3 regions of the Aerococcus loyolae genome follow, and region 2 is predicted to be linked to each of the others. Evidence: predicted binding sites of a transcription regulator. Region 2 holds the regulator's gene; each other region holds the start of a gene.
The links. Region 2 encodes CtsR, which represses protease genes until heat stress. Its sites were predicted from a motif close to TTGGTCAAAAAAGGTCAAANA; they were not measured.
Positions count from the first base shown of each region.

Region 1: the regulator CtsR is predicted to act here: its motif matches at 4,254-4,274, upstream of CJ190_RS02880 (ATP-dependent Clp protease ATP-binding subunit).
Region 3: the regulator CtsR is predicted to act here: its motif matches at 1,353-1,373, upstream of clpB (ATP-dependent chaperone ClpB).

Region 1 covers NZ_CP126958.1:652,151-658,434, forward strand. The annotation lists gene CJ190_RS02870 (peptide chain release factor 3) at 1-96, shown strand, start outside; gene guaB (IMP dehydrogenase) at 375-1,856, shown strand; gene CJ190_RS02880 (ATP-dependent Clp protease ATP-binding subunit) at 1,964-4,153, opposite strand; gene CJ190_RS02885 (phosphocarrier protein HPr) at 4,443-4,709, shown strand; gene ptsP (phosphoenolpyruvate--protein phosphotransferase) at 4,711-6,284, shown strand, end outside.
Region 2 covers NZ_CP126958.1:1,676,868-1,683,151, forward strand. The annotation lists RNA gene ffs (signal recognition particle sRNA small type) at 1-5, opposite strand, end outside; gene tadA (tRNA adenosine(34) deaminase TadA) at 53-541, opposite strand; gene CJ190_RS07615 (2-dehydropantoate 2-reductase) at 710-1,654, opposite strand; gene CJ190_RS07620 (hypothetical protein) at 1,841-2,053, opposite strand; gene CJ190_RS07625 (ATP-dependent Clp protease ATP-binding subunit) at 2,121-4,640, opposite strand; gene CJ190_RS07630 (CtsR family transcriptional regulator) at 4,671-5,129, opposite strand; gene CJ190_RS07635 (cation diffusion facilitator family transporter) at 5,248-6,284, opposite strand, start outside.
Region 3 covers NZ_CP126958.1:570,961-577,244, reverse strand. The annotation lists gene clpB (ATP-dependent chaperone ClpB) at 1-1,260, opposite strand, end outside; gene CJ190_RS02530 (ATP-dependent Clp protease ATP-binding subunit) at 1,436-4,060, opposite strand; gene CJ190_RS02525 (dihydrolipoamide acetyltransferase family protein) at 4,159-5,376, opposite strand; gene CJ190_RS02520 (alpha-ketoacid dehydrogenase subunit beta) at 5,391-6,284, opposite strand, start outside.

The DNA of each region.
Region 1 (6,284 bases), 1.0 Mb from region 2:
CGCTTCGACCAACCTGTCTTTCTCTTTGAAAATCAATTTGCTGAAAATTGGTTCCAACAAAAATATCCTGATGTACAATTAGAATCCTTGTTATAGGAATCGAATAAGTGTGCAAAAAGCAAATGTAGCCCTAATAGGCTACCGATAAGTCCTGTCAGTTTTTGATCAGCTGAACATTTATAGCTAGTTAGTTCGCTAATGACCCCCTTTTCACCAAAAACACTGTATTTTGGTAGAAAGGGGGTTTATTATCTGCTAAATTGCTTATAAAGCGTATATTTTAATCGTAATTTACTAAAAATGTATGTATTTTTGCATTTACTTGTGCTATATTAGGGATCAATATAAAATATCAAAAAAGGAGTTTTGGCTTCATGAATCAATGGGAAAATAAATTTGTTAAAGAAGGACTAACATTTGATGACGTATTATTGATACCCCAAGCGAGTGATATTGTTCCTGACCAGGTCAATGTCAGTGTTCAATTAGCTGATAATATTCGCTTAAACGTTCCTATACTCTCGGCAAGTATGGATACTGTGACTGAGTCAGAAATGGCCATCGCCTTGGCACGTTCAGGCGGTATGGGAGTCATCCATAAAAATATGACCATTGATGACCAGGCGGGTGAGGTTAGAAAGGTTAAACGCTCAGAAAGTGGTGTGATTACTAATCCCTTTTATCTTTATCCTGATAGTACCGTTAGAGAAGCGGAAGAATTAATGAGCCTTTACCACATTTCTGGTGTTCCCATTGTGGAAAGCCAAAGCTCTCATAAGCTAGTGGGAATTATTACTAACCGCGATAAACGTTTTGTTACGGATAGCTCGAGAAAAATTTCTGACTATATGACTAAGGATAATTTAGTGACTGCTCCTGTCGGTACCAGTTTAGAAGCAGCTGAAGAAATTTTACAAAGTCACCGGATTGAAAAGCTACCCCTAGTCGATGAAGCGGGAAATCTGTCTGGTTTAATTACTTTTAAGGATTTAGCTAATGTAAGAAATTACCCCGATGCGGCTAAGGATGACAGTGGCCGTTTACTGTGTGCTGCGGCTGTGGGAGTGACTTCTGATACCTTCCGTCGGGTTCAAGCTTTAGCTGAAGCAGAGGTTGATGCTATTGTGATTGATACGGCTCATGGTCACTCTCAAGGTGTCTTGAATAAGATTAAAGAAGTCCGTCAATCCTATCCTCATCTCACTATTATTGCTGGTAATGTGGCGACTGCTGAGGGGACGAGAGCGCTTTTTGAAGCAGGTGTGGACGTGGTTAAAGTAGGGATTGGACCTGGTTCCATTTGTACTACCCGGGTGGTCGCTGGGGTAGGAATGCCTCAACTAACCGCCATTTATGATGCGGCCCAAGTAGCTAATGAATTTGGTAAAACCATTATCGCCGATGGAGGTATCAAGTATTCTGGGGACATCGTGAAAGCCCTGGCAGCTGGTGGTCACGCAGTGATGCTAGGTTCCATGCTAGCGGGTACTGATGAAGCTCCAGGTGAAATGGAAATTTATCAAGGCAGACGCTTCAAGACATACCGCGGAATGGGGAGTATGGCTGCCATGAAAAAAGGGTCGGCCGACCGTTACTTCCAAGGTGAAGTGAATGAAGCCAATAAATTGGTGCCCGAAGGTATCGAGGGCCGGGTTTCCTATAAGGGGCCAGTTAGCGCCATTGTCTATCAAATGGTGGGAGGCTTACGGTCAGGAATGGGCTATTGCGGTGCCCACAATGTAGAAGACTTACGCCAAAATGGTCAATTTGTCCGCATCAGTTCGGCCGGCTTGGTGGAATCGCATCCTCATGATGTTCAAATCACTAAAGAAGCTCCAAATTATTCACGGGGTTAAATCGGCTAAAGCTTTGATTGATTTGCGTTTTAGTAAATATTCTATTAATTAGGCAGACAAAAAGGAGTTGGGACAAATCCCAACTCCTTTTCAAACGACTTATTTGATTAATCGGCTTCGCTTTCTTCAATGGCCTGACTATTTTCACTCTCATTAATAACAATGTCGCCAGAATCATCCACGGTAAAGTGGACATAGGAAATACTTGGGTCCTTTAAGTATAGGTCCGCGACTTGGTTTTCGATCTGTTCTTGGATAACCCGTCTTAATGGGCGGGCACCCAGTTTGGGGTCATAGCCCAGTTCAACAATAGCTTCTTTCACTCGGTCGTCAATGGCAATGCTGATTTTTTGGCCCTTGAGTAATTTGTTCATGCTGGTGAGCATGTGGTACACAATTTGAATTAATTCTTCCTTAGTCAGTGGTTGGAATTCAATGATACCGTCAAAGCGGTTCATGAATTCAGGCTTAAAGTAATTATCCAATTGGTCCAAGACGGATTGGTTTTTTCCTTGTTGACTAGCGGCAAAACCAACGCTAGCTTCAACATTGCCCGTCCCGGCATTGGAGGTCATGATGATAAGGGTATCTTTAAAGGAAACCGTCCGACCTTGTGCATCAGTTAGTCGGCCGTCTTCCATGATTTGTAGGAAGAGGTTGAGTACATCAGGGTGAGCTTTTTCCACTTCATCTAAGAGAATGAGGGAATAAGGTTGCCGTCTGACTTGCTCGGTTAATTGGCCGGCTTCGTCATAGCCGACATAACCGGGTGGTGAACCGATCATCTTAGAGACACTGTGTTTTTCCATGTATTCAGACATGTCAAAGCGGATCATTGCTTCTTCACTACCAAAGAGTTGCTTAGCCAGCTGACGGGCTAATTCGGTCTTACCAACACCTGTTGGTCCCACAAATAGGAAGGAAGCAATGGGTTTATTGCCTGGGTGGAAGCCCACACGGTTACGGCGGATTGCTGCTGATACTTTTTCGACAGCGGGATCTTGGCCGATAATTGTCTCCTTGAGTTCATCCTCAAGTTGCAATAAATTGCTTTGTTCTTGGTCTTGTAACTGGCCGACGGGGATACCAGTTTTGGCTTCCACTAATTCTTCGATGTCTTCGACGGTGATCGTTGGGACTTGTTCAACAACAGCTTCATTATTAGCGGCCATATCCTTATATTTCTTTAATTGGTCGCGGTAATAGGCTGCCTTCTCATAATCTTCAGCATCGGTAGCCATTTCCTTTAATTTTTCTAATTCTTTAATCTGATTTTCTAAGGCCTCTTTATCCAAGAAGGGAATGGTTAAATTTTTCTTGGATCCCGCTTCGTCGAGAAGGTCGATGGCCTTATCAGGTAATTGCCGGTCTTGGATATAACGATTAGACAGGATAACCGTTGCTTCTAAGGCCTGGTCAGTAAAGTGAACATGGTGGAATTTTTGGTATTGGTCGGCTAGGCCCTTGATAATAGTGATGGCTTCTTCCACCGAGGGTTCATCCACTTGAACAGGTTGTAAGCGGCGAGCCAGAGCGCCATCTTTTTCGATACGACGGAATTCATTTAAGGTTGTTGCTCCGACTAATTGCATTTCACCCCGAGCCAGAGCAGGTTTTAAGATGTTGCCAGCATCCATTGATGAATTATCGGCTGTTCCTGCTCCCACGATTTCATGGATTTCATCAATGAATAGAATGATTGATTGATTTGAGCTGACTTCTTTGATTAGGGCTTGCATTTTTTCTTCAAATTGGCCCCGAACCCCAGTGCCTTGGACTAAAGAAGCCACATCTAAACTAATAACTTCTTTGTTTTGTAGCTTTTCAGGAACTTCTTTAGCCACTATTTTTTGAGCTAAACCTTCCACAACTGCCGTCTTACCAACACCGGCTTCACCAATGAGGACAGGATTGTTTTTGGTTCGACGGTTGAGAATTTCGATCACCCGATTTATTTCTTGGTCACGGCCAATGACCGGGTCGTACTTGCCTTGTCGAGCCAATTCGGTCATGTTGGTCCCATAATTAGCCAATAGGCTATTTCCTTGGCCATCATTAGGATGGTGTGGAGGCTCTTGGCCGTTAGAATTATGGGTCCCTTTATCTTGCATTTGTCTGAGTAGCTCATAGAGGTTTCCCCATGAAGTATTATCATTATTGCTTTTTCCAGCTTGAGATTGGTTGCGAATTATCTCTGCATAACAAGGCTGGCAAAGGTTAATTGCCTGTCTTTGACCATTAATATTCGCATACATGTGAATGGCAGCTTCGCGTTGGTTACAACGTTGGCATTTCAATAGTGCCACGCTCCTTTCTTAAGAAATTGGCCAATATTTTTAATATACATATATTGTAAAAATACCTTTTTGATAAACATTGACCTTCAATAGTCATTATACATTGACCATGTTTGACATTCAAGTCATAAAGCTTGTTTTCCCATGCTAAAGCCAAGGAGAATTTAATTAAGTAGTTGTCACCATGCTTAAAAAATGGTACATTATTAATGTAACGGTTTTCTTTTCTTTAAGCGATAGTTGGGAAAGTCGTCAAATTATGTAGATTTAAAAAAAGGAGATTATAATAATGAAAACTCAAGACTTTAATATTACTGCAGAAACTGGTATCCATGCTCGTCCAGCAACCTTACTTGTGCAAACTGCAAGCAAATTTAAATCTGATATTAACTTAGAATATAAAGGTAAATCTGTTAACTTGAAATCTATCATGGGTGTAATGTCCTTAGGAGTAGGCCAAGGTGCAGATGTAACCATCTCTGTTGAAGGTGAAGATGAAGAAGAAGCAATGGCAGCTATTCAAGAAACCATGAAAAGTGAAGGGTTGTCAGAATAACATGGAAAAGTTGAAAGGAATTGGGGCTAGTGATGGTTACGCCATTGCTAAGGCCTTTCTTTTGGAACAACCTGACTTATCCTTTGAAGAAGGAAAAGTAGAAGATGCTGATGCGGAAATTGACCGCTTAACCAAGGCTATTGATGATAGTCGCATTGAGATCGCTAAGATTAAAGTGATTGCTCAAGAACGTCTATCTGAAGAAGAAGCAGGCGTTTTTGATGCTCATTTACAAATGCTAGATGACCCAGAGATGATCGCGACATACCAACAAAAAATCAAAGATGAAAATCTTGACGCTCAAACTGCTGTGCGCCAAACTGCTGATGGCTTCATTGCTATCTTTAAAGCCATGGAAGATAATCCTTATATGCAAGAACGTGCAGCGGATATTAAAGATGTTACCGACCGCCTCATCGCGCATTTAATCGGCGCAAAAATCCCTAACTTGAGTTTAATTGATGAGGATGCAATTGTTATTGCTCCTGATTTAACTCCGAGTGATACAGCACAGTTAAACAAATATGTTAAAGGTTTTGTTACTGATATTGGGGGACGGACATCCCACTCAGCAATTATGGCTCGTAGCTTAGAAGTTGCTGCTGTTGTTGGAACAACTTCTGCTTCTGAAGCGGTTAGTGATGGGGACTTAGTCATTGTCGACGGTTTTGAAGGGGAAGTTTTAATTAACCCAGACCAAGCCACTGTTGATAGCTATAAGGACAAAGCTAAGGCCTATCAAAAACAAAAACTTGAATGGGAAAGCCTTAAAGATGCCGATTCCCTAACTAAAGATGGCAAACAATTTGAAATTGTTGCTAATATTGGTTCACCTAAGGACTTACCCGGTGTTCATGAAAACGGGGCCGAAGGTGTAGGGCTTTATCGGACAGAGTTCCTCTATATGGATTCAGACCACTTCCCAACTGAAGAAGAGCAATTTGAAGCTTATAAAGAAGTTTTAGAATCTCTCAACGGTAAAAATGTGGTTATCCGGACCATGGATATTGGTGGGGATAAGAAACTCCCTTATTTAGCCTTACCAGAAGAGTTGAATCCTTTCTTGGGTTACCGTGCGATTCGGATTTGCTTAAGAGAAACGGATATGTTCCGTACCCAATTACGGGCTCTCTTACGTGCCTCCGCTTATGGGAAATTAAGTATTATGTTCCCAATGGTAGCTACTTTAGAGGAATGGCGTCAAGCTAAAGCTTTATACGAGGAAGAACGACAAAAATTAATTGACGAAGGCGTTGAAGTTGCTGACAATATTCAAGTGGGGATTATGATTGAAATCCCAGCAGCAGCTGTTTTAGCTGATCAATTTGCCAAGGAAGTTGACTTCTTCAGTATTGGAACCAACGACTTGATCCAATACACCATGGCTGCTGACCGAATGAATAATAATATCTCTTACCTCTACCAACCTTATAACCCAGCCGTTCTACGTCTGATTAACTATGTGATTCAAGCTAGTCACAAAGAAGGTAAATGGACTGGTATGTGTGGAGAAGTAGCTGGTGACCAAACCGCTATCCCACTACTTGTTGGTATGGGCTTAGACGAATTCTCTAT
Region 2 (6,284 bases):
CGGTCTTTCGACAAATTATATACTAGCATGTTTTTAGCTCACTTGTCAAACCCTAAGACTTGGGTTTGCGGGAAGCGGCCTTGCGACGCTTGCGCAGGTCCTTAAAAAAACGCTTGAGGAGTTGACTGCATTCCTCTCCTCTCAGCCCACTCACTAAGTCAACTTGGTGGTTGAGCCTGGGATCTTGGACCAAATTCATGAGTGACCCACAGCTTCCCGCCTTAGGGTCACTGGCCCCATAGTAGAGGCAGCGAATCCGGCTCAAGACAATGGCCCCACTACACATGCTACAAGGCTCTAGGGTGACATAGAGGTCAACATCATTCAAGCGCCAATTATTTAAGTAGCGGTTGGCCTGGCGAATCGCCTGCATTTCGGCATGGTCAGTAGCATCCTGGCTCTTTTCGCGTAGATTATAACCCCGTCCAATCACCTGACCTTGGTAAACGGCCACTGCCCCAATGGGAACCTCATCAATCGCTTGGGCCTTTTTGGCTAGGTCAATGGCGGCTTGCATAAAATCATCTGCCTTGTCATCCATGGCTCATCCCCCCTCTAACTTCCTTTTATTATAACTAAGAGCAGACGAAAGGAGCAAGTGTGACCAGGAGTCTTCCTTAATCACTTGAAGCAGTCTGCTTTTGCTTCAGGCTAAGCACCCCTTTCAGAAAAAAAAGCTCTTGACTGCAGCAGCCAAGAGCTAAAATGATTATTTAGCGTTCAGTAATTGTTCTTTAGTATGAACCAGACTGGTTAAGAATTGGTTATAAGGGGTTGGCACATTGAGTTTTTCACCCTTTTGGGCGATAGCACCGTTAATGTAGTCAATTTCAGTAAGGCGGTGATTGGTAACCAAGTCTTGGTACATGGATGGGAAGTGACCACCAATGGTTTCGCGGTTAAAGCATTCACCCACGTGTTCGATCATTTCATCCAGGTCCATTTCCACCCCTTCGGCATTGGCCACATCAACCACTTCTTTAACTAATTGGTTAATGAGATCGTGGGAAGCTTGAGCGTCTCCCAAGTCTGCCATATTACATTCTAAGATCGTACACAAGCCGTTCATGGTGGCGTTAACGCAGACTTTCTTGTAGATGAGGTAGTAGATTTCTTTTTCATAGATCCCGTTTAGGCCAGCTTCATCGAGTAATTCAACGATTTTCTTAGCTGCTGCTGCCGATTCCTCGCTCTTACCCAGGTTAAGTAGGTTCACATAGCCATTACCGAATAACTTCGGACGCCCAGGGCCTTCTAAGCCAGCTGTCCACATGGTGTTTCCTAAAACGATTTGTTCATCATCAAAATATTGACGGAGGATGTCATCATAGCCAATCCCGTTCATGAGACATAAAACCTTGGTTTGGTCAGTCACAATGGAGCGAGTTGCTTGGATAGCGTCTTCCAATTGCATGGCCTTGGTGAAAACAATTAATAAGTCTGCCTTCAAGTCAGGGTCATAGTCATCGAATGAATAGATATCAATATCGACTTGAACCTCTTCCCCGTTATAGTTAGCGCGGATTCCGTGTTCGCGGATGGCTGCAATATTCTTATCCCACCCATCGAGTAAGACAACATCCTTACCAGCTTTTTTAAACATTAAGCCGAAACGGGAACCCATACCACCGGCACCCAATATAACAATTTTCATCTTTTTTCCTCCTTCACTGTTTGGCAAAATACAATGTGTTAAATTTACTTTTGTCTATTGTAGCATGGATTTTCCCAATTACAAAAAGCTTTTATAATAAAATAAAAAGCGGTCTGACCGAGTCATAACCGCTTCATGTAGTTAAGTATTGCTGTTTAGTGCCAAAGCACTCGCATCGATGAGAGTTTAGGCAAAACGTTCTACCCATTCAGGTAAATCAAGTTGATCAACTTGTTTAGCTAGACGTTTTCCTTGCTTTTGTGCCTTATCAGAAACATCGTCCCAAGCCTTGCTTAGCGTTTGATTTTGGTCTTCTTCATACATTGCCAAGGCGACAATGGCTGTAATAGCAGCAGCTGTACCTAAACCAATTAATACTAATTTTGTTGTCTTGTCCATAGTAACCCTCCTCTTTATTAAGCTTGTCTTTATCATACACTAAAAGCGATATAAAGTCTTCTTTGGACTATCCGAGGGACAGACTTTCCTCGACCTTGGCCAAATCAGCCTGACTTTCGCTGCCGTCTCCGTGTTGGGTACGGATGTAGAAATTGCCTTGGCGACTACCCACTTGGAGGCGGTCTCCCGCTTGGACCTTGCCTTCAATAAGCAAGTCACTCAGGGCATCTTCAATTTGTCTTTGGATGAGACGGCGAACTGGCCGGGCGCCCATTTCTGGGTCATAACCGTCCTTAGCCAGTTGCTTAATCGCCCCATTGGTAAAGCGTAAGGTCAATCCTTGTTCTTCAACTTGTTGGCTAATTTGATCGGTAAATTTGCGGACAATCTCCTTCAAGTTATCTTGACTCAGGGCGTGGAAGACGATCACTTCGTCAACCCGGTTAAGAAACTCCGGTCGGAAAGTCTTCTTCAAAGCATCCAAGACTTGCTTCTTCATGGTTTGATAGTCTTTTTCTTGGTTTCCTTGGCCAAAGCCGACCAACTTCTCATCCCGTAATTCAGTGGCCCCAATATTAGAGGTCATGATAACCACAGTATTTCTGAAGTCCACCGTCCGACCCTTGCTGTCAGTGATATAACCGTCATCGAGGACTTGGAGTAAGAGGTCAAAAACATCCGGATGGGCCTTCTCAATTTCATCAAAGAGGACAATAGAATAAGGGTGTTGACGGATCTTTTCAGTCAGTTGGCCCCCTTCTTCGTAGCCAATATAACCAGGTGCTGACCCGATCATCCGGCTAGAAGAATATTTCTCCATGTATTCAGACATATCTAATCGAATCAGGGCCTCTTGGGAGCCAAAGAGAGTTTCGGCTAAGGTCTTGGCTAATTCGGTTTTCCCAACCCCGGTCGGGCCGAGAAACATAAAGGAACCAATAGGACGGTTTCTTTGTCCTAAACCACTGCGTGAGCGTTTGATGGCCCGGGCGACGGCATTGACTGCTTCATCCTGGCCCTTGATCCGGTCATGGAGACGGTCCTCTAGGTGAATTAAGCGGTCATTGTCACTTTGACTCAGCTCTTGCACAGGAATACCGGTCCACGCATGGATCAAGTTTTCCACGTCTTGGCTAGTCAAGCTTAAGTCATAGCTGTCTTGACCCTCTTGGTCGCCTTCATCTTCTTCCAAACGACCGAGCTCTCTGACTAAGTCTGCTTGTTGGGCATGGACCGCAGCCGCCTTTTGAAAGGCCTGGTTACGGACATGGTATTCTTTTTCTTGGTTGAGACGTTTTAATTCCTGTTCAATTTGATATTTCTTTCGCCGAGCCCCATTAGCTATCGGATTATCCAGACGCTTGGTAGCGGCTGCCTCGTCCATAACATCAATAGCCTTATCCGGTAGGAAACGGTCCGACAGATAACGGGAACTCAAGCGTACACAGGCGCTAATGCTGTCATCAGGGATGGCCACTTGGTGGTATTTTTCATAAGCAGGCCGGATCCCTTTCAGGATGGCCTCAGTATCTTCCAGGCTTGGTTCTTCAACTAAAATTTTAGCAAAACGTCTTTCCAAGGCCGCATCTTTTTCAATGTATTTTTGGTATTCATTGAGGGTGGTTGCCCCAATTAATTGGACTTGGCCCCGGCTCAGGGCAGGTTTTAGCAGGTTGGAGGCATCAATCGCCCCTTCTGCTCCCCCAGCACCAATAATGGTATGAATTTCATCGATAAAGAGAATAATATTGCCTTGATCTTCAATTTCTTCAATTAAATGCTTCATCCGGTCTTCAAACTCACCACGGTACTTAGTCCCAGCCACTAAAGACCCGATATCTAAGACCATGAGGCGTTTATCCAGCAAGTTTTCGGGAACCTGGTGCTGGCTCATTTGGATGGCCAGGGCTTCAACAATGGCGGTTTTGCCGACACCCGGTTCACCAACTAAAACAGGGTTATTCTTGGTCCGGCGGCTTAAGACTTGCATAAGCCGGCGCATTTCTTGTTGGCGGCCGATCACTGGGTCCAACTTGCCATCCTTGGCAGCTTGAGTCAGGTCCTTGGCAATACTATCCAGGGTTGGCGTTTTGCTTTTGCCTTGTTTGCCCCGTGGCTTTTTCGTCCGATTTCTGACCGGTTCTTTTTGCCCTAACATCTGATAGACATCACTACGCAGGCGATTAACATCTATATCGAGATTCTTAAGCAGGCGGTTAGCCAGGGTTTCCTCATTGATCAAGGCCAATAATAAGTGTTCCGTACCAATTAAAGAAGCCTGCATGGACTTGGCTAAGTCTCTGGCTTGGTTGAGGACTTCTTGCATCCGTGGGGAAAACTGTACCTGGTCTTCCTGACTGGTCGCTGTGTCACTGGTCCCATAGCCGGTAACAAATTCAATCTCTTCGCGAAGACTCTCATAACTTGGCAAGTAGTCGCTTAAGACGGCATGAGCAACACCTTCACTTTCGCGGTATAAGCCCAAAAGCATATGCTCGCTACCAATGGCTGGATGACGAAAGTATTCAGCTTCTTCTTTGGCAAATCCAATCGCGGTCTTGGCTTTTTCAGTATAGATGTCTTTCATAGTTGTCTCCTTTTCTAATTACCGGAGTAATTAGTGATATTTCAAATGTTCTAACATGTTTCTAAGTATCACTGCGCGGACACGATCCGGGGATTTAAAATTCGACATGACTTCCTTGTCAATGGCTGAGTGCATGATAGCCGCCTCATTCTCGCTGAGCAGTTCATTCTTCATCAAATTAGTGAGAATCGATACAGCATCACGCAAAGAAATGTCGTTGCCTACGAGGCTAATCATATTATCAATATAGTCCGCATCATCGATAATATTCAATTTCATAATTCTGATATAGCCACCACCACCCCGCTTACTTTCGACTTGATAGCCTTGCTTGGGGGTAAAACGTGTATTAATCACATAATTAATCTGTGAAGGCACGCATTCAAAGCGGTCAGCAATTTCACTCCGTCTGATTTCGACCCGTTCAGTATCCTGAAGCACCTCTTTTAGATAGGCTTCAATAATATCTGACATATTCCGGTTGCTCATGTCCTCACCTCCTTCACTAATTATTGACTAACTTTGACTAATATACTTTAATAATAAGCAAAAAAAGGAATGAGGTCAACTATTTAATTCACAAATAGCGACCTCATTAGGCTTTGACCTAGTTACGCTGGCTACTTTCTCTTTGAATAGAATGGTCAGGATCGTAAACCGTGTCAATGGTTATATGATTTATATTATATTTAGCTACCAAGGAGCGGATTTTTTGTTTAAGTTCTTCTTGTTCATCCGCCGTTAAGCGACAGGTAAGAACGGTAACACTGGCCATATGTTGTTCCCCATCGGTTGACCAGATATGCAGGTGGGATAAGCCATCGATATCCTCGTCTAAATCTAAGATCTGTTGGCCAATGGCTTGGGCATCGATACCTTCGGGAACCGCTTGGAGGAAAATCTTAGAAATATTAAGGAAGCGAGGGAAACTTTGGCTGATAATCCAAGCCGCAGTCAAAATCGACAGCAGTGGATCTAAGAAATACCAATTGGTAAAGCGGAGGATCACCGAGAGGATCAAAATCGCTACCCAGCCTAAGACATCTTCTAAGAGGTGGAGGTTGAGTAACTGCTCATTGGCTGACTGGCCCTTATGCATCATCCAGGAACAATAGCCGTTCACCACTACAGCAAAGACAGCCACCCAGAACATCCCCGTCACATGGATCGGTTCAGGATTAAAGAGCTTAGGAATAGAAGTCACTAGGATAAAGGCGGATCCGATGAGGAGAAAGACTGCTGTAATCAGTCCACCAAGCAGGGAAAAGCGGCGATAGCCATAAGAATAACGATTATCTGCCTCACGGCCAGAAATTTTTTCAAAGAACCAAGCAATGGCAATAGCTAAGACGTCCCCTGAGTCATGGATGGCATCCGAGAGAATGGCTGCACTGTTTAAGGTCCAGCCAAAGAAGGCCTCAAAGACCGTGAAAAAGGCATTGAGAAAGAGAACCAAACGCATCTTCTTAGCCGTTTCTTGGCTATTTCTAAATTGTAAACGCTTATTCTCATCTAATTGGCCCTCGGAATCTAAGGGGACAAGGGAAAATTGTTCAAAGGCTAAAAAACGACGTAAGTAAAGTAATTCTTCCTGGCGGTTTAAGCGGACGATATCCTGGTCTAATTGAATGGCAAAGCCCTTAT
Region 3 (6,284 bases), 930 kb from region 2:
TTGACGGCGCCGTTGTTGGTCAAGTTCTGTCGGCATAGAATTCATTTCTACACGAATTTCAGCACTGGCTTCATCGACTAGGTCAATAGCCTTATCAGGAAGGTAGCGGTCAGTAATGTAACGATCAGATAATTCAGCCGCCGTTACCAAGGCTTGGTCATGAATTTTAACATGGTGGTGGTTTTCAAAACTTTCTCTCAAACCACGTAAGATGGAGATGGTATCTTCGACAGTCGGCTCATTGACGAGGACCTTTTGGAAACGACGCTCTAAGGCCTTATCGGTTTCCATGTATTCCCGGTATTCATCTAGGGTAGTGGCCCCAATACAGTGCAACTCACCCCGGGCTAACATCGGTTTTAAGAGGTTACCAGCATCCATAGCCCCTTCTGCCTTACCCGCACCCACAATGGTGTGGATTTCGTCAATAAAGAGGATAATTTCTCCATCTGACTTCTTAATTTCATTCAGAACTGCTTTCAAGCGTTCTTCAAATTCACCCCGATACTTGGCTCCGGCTAATAAGGAACCCATGTCTAGGGAAAAGATGGTCTTATCACGTAAGTTACTTGGCACGTCACCTTTGACGATTCTTTGAGCCAAGCCTTCTACAACCGCGGTCTTACCAACACCCGGTTCCCCAATCAGGACAGGGTTATTCTTGGTTTTTCTAGAGAGAATCCGGATAACGTCACGAATTTCATCGTCACGGCCGATAATAGGATCCATTTTCCCTTCTCTAGCAATCGCGGTTAAGTCGCTCCCATATTTTTCCAGGGAATCATAATTTTCTTCAGCGTTTTGTGAGGTCACGCGATCACCCTTTCTCAAGTCTTTGATCTTATCCTTCACTTGGTCATAACTTATATAAGTAGACAACCATTTAGTCAGGTCGAGATAGTTCAATTTAAAAAGACTTAGTAATAGAATTTCAGTAGACAAGTATTCATCTTGGAATCCTTGGGCCTCTTCTTGGGCGGTTTGCAATAATTCTGCTAGGGAACGCGAAATACTTTGTCCGTATTGCACATTGCTGCCATTCACTACAGCAATACTATCCAATTCACGGTCAAGTTCCTTATCGAGTTCGTCCATTGGAATATTCATTTGATGATAAAAATTATAAGCAAATTGTCCAGATTGTACTAATGCTTTGAAGAGATGCGGAATCGAGATTTCTTGATGATGTCTTGTCATCGCAATTTGTTGCGCATTTGCAAGAGCTTCTTGTAAACTCCTTGTCATTTCCATATTATTCATTCTCTTCGCTCCTTTGATTCATTCATTTTAAAGGTATCTTTTAACCTTTACACTAACTATTATAACATATTGGTCAGTATTGATCAACTTATTTAGTCAAACTTAGTCAAATATTTTATTTATCTTCCTAGAAGACAAAAAGGAGCTGTGCTATCTGCGTCACAGCTCCTTGCTTTTATTTTTCTTTGACTTTAAAAGTCACTTGTTCAGAGTCCTTATCATAAGAAAGATTGACTTGGTCTTGTGCTTTTATTTGCCCACTAATGATGCGTTCGGCTAGAGGTGTTTCCAAGTGTTTGCGAATGAAACGCTTTAAGGGCCGGGCCCCAAATTCAGGTTCATAAGCAGAGTCAGCTAAGCAATCCTTTAAGCCCTCTTGATAAGTCAGGATGATATCTTGCTGACTTAAGCGGACTTTCAACTGGTCTAGGAGTTTTTCAACAATTGCCTCCATATTCTCTTTAGATAAGGCAGAGAAAAGAATCGTATCATCAATCCGGTTTAAAAATTCAGGTCGGAAATGTTCTTGAAGTTTCTTACTTACTGCTTGACGAGCTTCAAGCGATATCTCACTGTTTTTATGTTGAAGCATATCTGCAAGCAGAATATCCGAACCTAAATTACTGGTCATAATCAAAATAGTATTTTTGAAATCAATCACTTGGCCTTGGTTATCTGTTAGCCGGCCATCATCTAGAATTTGTAATAAAAGGTTAAAGACATCACGGTGGGCCTTTTCAATTTCATCTAAAAGAATAACCGCATAGGGCTGTCTACGAACTGCTTCTGTCAATTGTCCCCCTTCTTCATAACCAACATAGCCAGGAGGCGCCCCAACTAAGCGGGCAACACTGTGCTTTTCCATATATTCACTCATGTCTAAACGGATGATTTTTTCTTCATCATTAAATAACTGATCGGCTAAGGCCTTAGCTAATTCCGTCTTACCTACCCCAGTAGGCCCAAGGAACAAGAAAGAACCAATAGGTCGGTTAGGGTCTTGGACATCGGCACGAGACCGTATAACTGCCTGACTAACGGCTTGAACAGCTGGATCTTGACCAACAATACGCTGGTGTAAGCGGCTAGCTAAATGCATTAATTTTTCCCGTTCATGTTCGGCCACTTGGGCCACTGGGATGCCGGTTTGTCTGGCAATCACCTTGGCCACATCATTCTTCCTTACCCAAGGATCTAATAAGGGGCCATCACTTCCATCTAAAATGGTCTGATAGTCTGCCTGAACTCGCTTTATTTTATCTTCTAACTGAGGAATCTTTTCCTCTTGTAAAACTTTGACTGCCTGGCTATCAAAGTCTTTTTGGGCTTGCCTCAAGTCTAAGCGCGTCTGCAATAAATTTTGCCGGTAGTCTTGCCAGTCTTTAAGCAAAGCTTTTTCTGCTTGCCATTGCTCTTCTAGACTAGCTTCCTCATTTTGAGCGCTAGACAGAGCCTGTTGAAGTTTATCCGTTTCATCAGCTTGACTGTCTGAAGCGGTTTGCGTCTTGGCTAAGGTTAACTCCAAATGATAGCGCCGTTCTTTGGCTGCTAGTAAGCTAACAGGCGCTTCTTTAAGAGTCATACTTACTTCCGCACAAGCAATATCTAAGACATCGATGGCCTTATCTGGTAAGTAGCGATCAGTCATGTAGCGATTACTTAAAGTCACACTAGCTTCGATGGCTTGGTCTTCTATAAAAACCTGGTGGTAGCTTTCATGTTGGGCCTGTAAACCTTTAAGAATTGCCTGACTCTCCACTAGAGTCGGTTGGTCAACAAGTATTCGTTGAAAACGACGATCCAGGGCACGGTCCTTTTCAAAATATTGGTGGTACTCCTGGTGGGTAGTCGCCCCTATACAATGAATTTCACCCCGAGCTAACATAGGCTTGAGTAAGTTACCGGCATCCATGGCACCTTCTGTCTTTCCGGCTCCCACAATCGTATGGATTTCATCAATAAAGAGAATAATTTTCCCTTGGGAACTTCTCACTTCATCAAGCACGGCTTTTAGGCGTTCTTCAAAATCACCACGATACTTTGCTCCTGCTATCAAAGCTCCAATATCTAAAGCCATAACAATAGTGCCCTTTAAGCTGGAAGGCAGCTTATCTTCCTCAATACGCTGGACTAAGCCTTCAACTAAGGCAGTTTTACCGACGCCAGCTTCTCCAATGAGGAGAGGGTTGTTTTTTGACCGCCGCGATAGGATGAGTACCATATCAGCCAGTTCTTTTTCTCGACCAATAATGGGATCCATTTCACCCGCACGGTAACTGGCATTTAAATTTCGGGCATACTTGGATAAGGCCGGAAAGGATAAGCTCACATCATCTCTGTCAACCGTCCGTCTCTCCTGATAATCAGCTAATTTTTTATGAGCACTGGCTCGGTTAACATAATTATTTAACCAATGGGTCAGTTCATTGTTTTTCAGATCAAATAGGGCCATTAAGAGGTCTTGACTAGCGATTTCGTTAGCTTGTCGCTTTTCTTGGTAGTCTTCTGCTCCTTGAAGCAGGTCGCCGAGATGTTTAGAAAATTGCTGACCGTAGTTAAGATTTTTGCCATAGTCACTACCTATACGTGCCAACTCGCGATTAATTTCCGCCTGCATGGCCTTCATTGGCACATTTAAAGACTTTAAGAAACGATAGATAAAACCATTTTGATCTTCGATTAAATAGTTAAAGAGATGGGCAATAGCAATATTTTTATGTTTTTTATCAATGGCCAACTTTTCTGCTTGTTTTAAAGCCGCTTCTATATTTTCGGCCAAGCGTTTTTGACTATTAACCATTTTTTCCCTCCTTTACCTGCCTATAAATAACAAGAAGGCTGCGACTTTTGTCCCAGCCCTCTCCTGCTATCACTGTTCAACTTATAATCATTAAGCTTTTATAGCAATAAGCTATAAGGATTTTCTAGATAAGAAACAATTAGGTCTAAGAAAGCACCAGCTGGATCACCATCCAATAATTGGTGGTCAAAGGTTAAACTTAATGGGAATTTACTTAACTCAACCACTTGGCCATTATCATCAAAGGCTAATTCCTTTTGAATTGCTCCCAGACCCAGAATACCAGCTTCTGGTGGGTTGATTACCGGAGTGAAGTATTCAATTCCTCGTCCTCCCATATTAGTAATAGAGAAGGTAGAACCGGAATAGAGATCTGCTGGTAGTTGGCCAGCCTTAGCTTGGCTAGTTACTTCGTTAATCTTTTCGCCTAATTTGCTTAGACTGAGGCCTTGAGCATCTCTAATGACAGGGACCACTAAACCATCAGCAACTGCCGTTGCCATGCCAATGTGAACCGCTTCATGTTGTTCCCAGTGTCCATCCTGATACCAGCTATTCATTTCTGGCGTTTCTTCTAAAGCCTTCACAGCTGCTCGGGTGATTAAGGTGGTCCAACCTAATGCTGCACCATCATTGGCTTTCGATTTAATTTCTTGACGCAGTTTGCTTAATTGAGTCACATCTGCCTTGCGATGTAAGGACAGCTGGGCTGTGGTTTGTAAGCTTTGAACCATTCGTTTAGCAATAGTCTTACGCATACCAGGTAAACCTTCACCAGCTTGACTAGTTACTACTTGGCTAGGCTTAGCTTCAGGTTGATAGCGTTCAACATCACGGCGGGTAATCCGGCCATTACCACCTGTTCCCGGAATATCCTCTATATTATAACCTTTTTCTTCAGCTAATTTACGGGCTACAGGAGTGATAAAGATACGCCCACCCTTAACGGCTCCTTGACGTGCTTTGATATCTGTTTTATCCTTGTTGATTTCTTTTGAACTTTCTTTTTCACTGGAACTGGATTCTGCTTCAGTTTCACTAGCTATCTCTCCATTAGATTCAACTTCCACTTCTTCACCGGCTTCTCCAATATAAGCCATAGCGGCCTTACATTTTAGGGTGTCGCCTTCATCAGCTACAATTTTAATCACAATTCCTGCTTCTGGTGCTTCAACATCTCCAGACAATTTTTCTGAACTAATCGTTGCTAGAACGTCACCTGAAGAAACTTCATCGCCTTCTTTAACATACCATTGTTCGATGGTCCCTTCTGTCATGGTGAGTCCTAATGTTGGCATTACTACTTCTGTCGCCATAGATTTCCGCCTCCTTATGCTCTTAAGTCGTCAATAAGTTCAGCAGCTTCTTCGATTACCTTATCTGCATCTGGTAAATATAATTGTTCCAGGTTCACCGCAAACGGTACCGGTACATTAGGTGCACAGATACACTTAATGGGACCATCAAGGTAATCGAAGGCCTTGTCACTCACCACTGAGGCAATATCGGTTGCTGTATTATTGTGAGGATTGGATTCATCAATAACAATCAAACGCCCGGTTTTCTTGACCGATTCGATCACGGTTTCTTGGTCCCAAGGGGCAACCGTTCTTAAATCAATGACTTCTACAGAAATACCGTCCTTGGCCAAACGTTCGGCCACTTCTTCAGCAACAAAGAGCATTTTACCGATAGTCACAATGGTTAAGTCATCCCCTTGGCGATATACATTCGCCTTACCAATTGGAATAGTATAGTACTCTTCTGGAACTTCGCCCTTTTGACCGTAGATGGTCTTGTCTTCAGAAAAGACAACAATATTATTATCTTCAATCGAAGCCAGGAGTAAACCCTTAGCATCATAAGGAGTCGCAGGAACAACCACTTTAATCCCTGGAATCGAGCCAAAAATTCCGTAATAAGAACCCGAGTGTTGGGCTGCCGCACTCGCTCCAGCTCCATGCATGGTCCTAACAACCATAGGAATCTGAGCCTTACCACCAAACATATAACGCATTTTTGAGCCTTGGCCCAGTAAGGAGTCTAAACAGAAACCAATAAAGTCGTTAAACATTAATTCAGGAACCGGACGTAAACCAGTGACAGCCATCCCCACTGCTGCAGCCATATATCCCATTTCTGATAAGGGGGTGTCAATGACACGATCTAGACCGTACTTAGGACCCAAACCCTTGGTAACCCCCATAACGCCACCCCAGGCGTC